Regions from separate parts of the Crenobacter sp. CS_VA4 genome, predicted to be linked through region 2. Evidence: riboswitches for the same ligand, from Rfam matches in the RefSeq annotation. Region 2 holds a riboswitch; the other holds the start of a gene.

Region 1 (2,197 bases), on a different contig from region 2:
AAACCGCCGCATCGGCGATCACATGGAGATACGCCGACCGAATGTTGTTGTCGCGATGCGTGGAAACCGACCCCGCCCCGGCATGATGGTCGTGTTCGACGAACGTTAGCGCATGCTCTTCGCCAGACAGGCTCACCCTCACCTCGAAGGCGTGGGGCTCGGGAATCTCGTCCACTGATTCCAGATGGCTTCCGCAATCGACGAAGGCAAAGGATTGCTTCTCGCCACCGGGCCGGATCGTCTGCAGCGACACGGCGGAAGCCGCCGGCTTCTCCCCATCGAAGGCCAAGCGGAAGCGGGGTGGCACGCCGTCTTCGTACACCGACAGCTCGACGGTGCCGTTGCGTCTCTCGATGCGCTGGGACTCGTCTCCATGCTCGTGCGCATCATGACCGTGGCCATGACTATGCCCATGGCTGTGTCCGTGATGGTCCCCACTCAACAGCCAGGCACTGACGATGTTGACGCCCAAACCCACCACCGCGATCGGAATGGCTTCGGAGAAATGGATCGGGATCGGGGAGAAGAAACGTACAAGCGCCTCATAACCGATCAACAGCGCGATCATCGCCAGCACGATGGCGCTGGAGAAACCCGCCAAATCGCCCAGCTTGCCGGTGCCGAAGCCAAAGCGGGGGTCGTTGGCATGGCGGCGCGCGTAGGTGTACGCCATCGCGGCGATCAGCATCGCCCCCGCATGGGTGGACATGTGCAAGCCGTCGGCCACCAGCGCCAAGGAGCCGAACAGGCTCCCGCCGACGATTTCCACCAGCATCATCACACTACATAGGACAATCACCGCCCATGTCTTGCGCTCGTTCTGTTCATGGCCGGCCCCTAGAAATACATGGCTGTGTGTGCCCGCCATACCCGCTTGTGTCTGGTCCCGCATGATGATCACTCTCATACTTGAAATAGCTATTCACAACGTCCCGGCTTGTCATGGAGGGGATACCTCATGACGCCTGTCGTATAGTATGGGGGAGTATACTATCTGCGACGCCGTTGGATGAACTCTCCTTTCAGACCGGCCTGCTTTCCTCTGATCGGCCGGCGAGGTAGAATGGCGGCCGTCATTGGGGAGTAGCCGCCCTCCGTCTATGAGAGGGACTTGCGTCAACAGACTTGCCGTTCGCGGCATGGCGTAAGTGATCCCGGATTTGGCAAGACCTTTGACTGCATTGCCTCTGCGTGGCCGGGGAAGCAATGCGGTCATGGTTTTCTGCCGGCCAGGAGTCTTCATGATGCAGTCCTTCCTCGTTTCCACCAGCGTGGTCGCCTTGGCCGAAGTCGGCGACAAGACGCAACTGCTTTCCCTCGTCCTTGCCGCACGTTACCGCAAGCCTGTTCCCATCATTCTTGGCGTACTGGTAGCGACGCTCGTCAACCATGCCGGCGCTGGGGGCATAGGCACGTGGCTATCCGGCGTGCTGAATCCCGCGGTGTTGAATTGGGCCATCGTTGCCTCGTTCGCCCTGATGGCCGGCTGGATCCTGGTGCCCGACAAGCTCGACGAAGGCGAAGTCGCCATGCCCAAACGGCCCATGGGCATTTTCGGCACGACCGTGTTCACTTTCTTCCTGGCCGAGATGGGCGACAAGACCCAGATCGTCACCATCGCCTTAGCGGCACGGTTCCATGACTTCGTTGGCGTGGTCGGCGGTACCACGCTGGGCATGATGCTGGCCAATGTACCCGTGATCTATCTGGGCCACCGCTTCGCCGACCGACTGCCGGCGAAGGCGGTCCATATCGTCGCCGCATTGATCTTTGTCGTGCTGGGCGGCTTGGCGCTGCGTAACGCGCTTGCCGGCACGTCCTTGGCGCCGTGATTCCGCCTGACAATGCAAAACGCGCCCAGCGGGCGCGTTTCTCGTGATGGCGGTTCGATCAGCGATCAGCCGTCCAGACCCCTCTGCACCAGCTCGGCGGCGCGCACCACCGCGCGCGCCTTGTTCTGCGTTTCCAACCATTCCGACTCGGGCACCGAGTCGGCGACGATGCCGGCGCCCGACTGCACGTACAGTGTCTGGTTCTTGATCACCGCGGTGCGGATCGCGATCGCCAGGTCCATGTCGCCGGAGAAGCCCAGATAACCGACCGCGCCGCCGTAGATGCCGCGCTTGGTCGGCTCGTATTCGTCGATGATCTCCATCGCGCGCACCTTCGGCGCGCCGGACAGAGTGCCGGCCGGGAA
Region 2 (2,197 bases):
GGTGTTCGCGCAGACCAACCGCCAGGTCAACATCAACGTCACCGACATCCACCAGCTCGGCCAGCAGGTGACCGAGCGGCTGATGCGCACCGAGGAGGTGTCGGCCAAGTTGGCCAAAGCGTCCGAGGACGTGCAGGACACGGTGTTCCGTTTCATCGTCGGCGAGGGCGAATTCCACCACATCATGGGCGCGGCACGCCGCACCCGCGACGAGCTGCAGCGCCTCTTGGAGCGCCACGCCGCCAGCGGCCTGAACCTATTCGACCAGGACTTCAAGCCGGTGCAGGGTACCGAGCCGACCAAGTACCGCACCAGCTACGACGCCAAGGTGGAGGGCGAGCTGCAGCCGCTGTTCGACCGACTGGTGCGCGAGGTGGACGGCGGGCGCTTCTGCCTGGCGGTCGACAGCCGTGGCTACGCGCCGACTCACAACAGCTTCCTGTCCAAGTCCCCGACCGGCAACGCCGAGAAGGACCTGGCCGAGAGCCGCGACAAGCGGCTGTTCAACGATCCGGTCAGCCTGCGCGCCGCGGCGAACAGCAAGTCGTTCCTGCTGCAGACCTACGCGCGCGATACCGGCGAGATCCTCACCGAGATCGATCTGCCGATCAGCGTGGGCGGCCGGCATTGGGGTTCGTTGCGCTTCGGCTTCGACCCGACCAAGCTGCTCGAGGGCCTCAAGGGCTGAGCGTTCGGCCAACGTGGCCGCGAAGTCGGGCAAAAGGCGACCGTGCGGTCGCCTTTTTTCATGGATTTACTGCAGCGGCAGCCACAGCGTCGCGACGCCCAGACCGGCGAACAACGCCGCGGCGATGCCGTGCACCAGCCGGGTCGGCAGCGCCTTGGCGGCGCGATCACCGAGGTACACCGCCGGCACGTTGGCCAGCATCATGCCGAGCGTGGTGCCGAGCACCACCAGCGTCAGCGAGTCGAACCGGGCGGCCAGCGCCACGGTGGCGATCTGGGTCTTGTCGCCCATCTCGGCGAGGAAGAACGCGATCACCGTGGTGCCGAACACGCCGAAACGGTCGAACAGCCGGGTGTTTTCGTCGAGCTTGTCCGGGATCATCATCCACGCCGCCATCGCGAAGAACGAGCCGGCCAGGATCCAGCGCATCCAGTGCGGGCCGACGGCGGCCATGATCCACTGACCGACCGCGGCGGCGATGAAATGGTTGAGCACGGTCGACACCAGAATGCCGAGCACGATCGGTACCGGTTTCTTGAAACGAGCGGCCAGGAGCAGGGCCAACAGTTGGGTCTTGTCACCGATTTCGGCGAGCGAGACGATGCCGGCGGAGATGAGCAGGGCTTCCATGAGAGGGTGGGTTTCCTTCGGGGCTGCACTTGACGACACCATGACGCGACCCGCGCGGGCAGCCCCTCGGCAGCGCGGATGCGTCATGGGTCTTGCCAAACCGCGTCGCGGTCGCGTGCACCATGGCCTGGCGGCCAAGTCTGTTGATACACGCCCGGGCTGTCGCGCCCGGAGGCTACTCCCCCAAAGACCGGCGTAGGGTAGCCGAACTGGCCGGGCCGGGCAATCGTTAGAGCGAGTTTGGCTGGCGGGCCGGCGCGGCGCGCGTATCTCAAGGTGAGAGGCGCAATACGCCGCATCCCTTCCGACGCCGGAGGTCCCATGGCCAGACTCGTCCGCCTGCTGACGTTCGTCCTATTGCTGGCCAGCCTGGCCGGCTGCGCACCGCTGACGGTGCTCGACTCGTGCACCCCGTACGGCACCTACCGCAGCGTGCCGAGCCTCGCCTACGGCGACGACCCGCGCCAGCGGCTCGACCTCTATCTGCCGCCGACGCCGCTGCCGGGCCATCCGGTGCTGCTGTTCTTCTACGGCGGCAGCTGGCAGCGCGGCGAACGGGCCGAGTACCGCTTCGTCGGCGAGGCGCTGGCGTCGCACGGCATCCTGACCGCGGTGGCCGACTACCGGCTCTATCCACAGGTGAGGTACCCCGCCTTCCTGCAGGACAGTGCGCTGGCGCTGCACTGGCTGCGCGGACACGCCGCCGACTACGGCGGCAACCCGCAGCGGATCTATCTCGCCGGCCATTCGGCCGGCGCCTACAACGCGCTGATGCTGGCGCTCGACCCGCGCTGGCGGAGCGGGGTGGGCGACAGCGGGGCGCTCGCCGGGGTGATCGGCCTGTCCGGCCCGTACGACTTCCTGCCGCCGACCAGCCCC

Evidence for each region. Region 2 has a riboswitch for manganese ahead of ACZ2IA_RS10790 (TMEM165/GDT1 family protein). Riboswitches for the same ligand answer to the same signal wherever they lie in the genome.
Region 1: it holds a riboswitch for manganese, as region 2 does, so the genes downstream of both, ACZ2IA_RS15030 (TMEM165/GDT1 family protein) here and ACZ2IA_RS10790 (TMEM165/GDT1 family protein) in region 2, are expected to answer to the same signal.

The regions. Positions count from the first base shown of each region.
Region 1 is NZ_JBVMAE010000015.1:74,837-77,033, forward strand. Features, by position in the region: gene dmeF (CDF family Co(II)/Ni(II) efflux transporter DmeF) at 1-907, opposite strand, end outside; yybP-ykoY riboswitch at 1,067-1,241, shown strand; gene ACZ2IA_RS15030 (TMEM165/GDT1 family protein) at 1,242-1,832, shown strand; gene trpE (anthranilate synthase component I) at 1,898-2,197, opposite strand, start outside.
Region 2 is NZ_JBVMAE010000009.1:128,094-130,290, reverse strand. Features, by position in the region: gene ACZ2IA_RS10795 (methyl-accepting chemotaxis protein) at 1-688, shown strand, start outside; gene ACZ2IA_RS10790 (TMEM165/GDT1 family protein) at 755-1,318, opposite strand; yybP-ykoY riboswitch at 1,416-1,515, opposite strand; gene ACZ2IA_RS10785 (alpha/beta hydrolase) at 1,640-2,197, shown strand, end outside.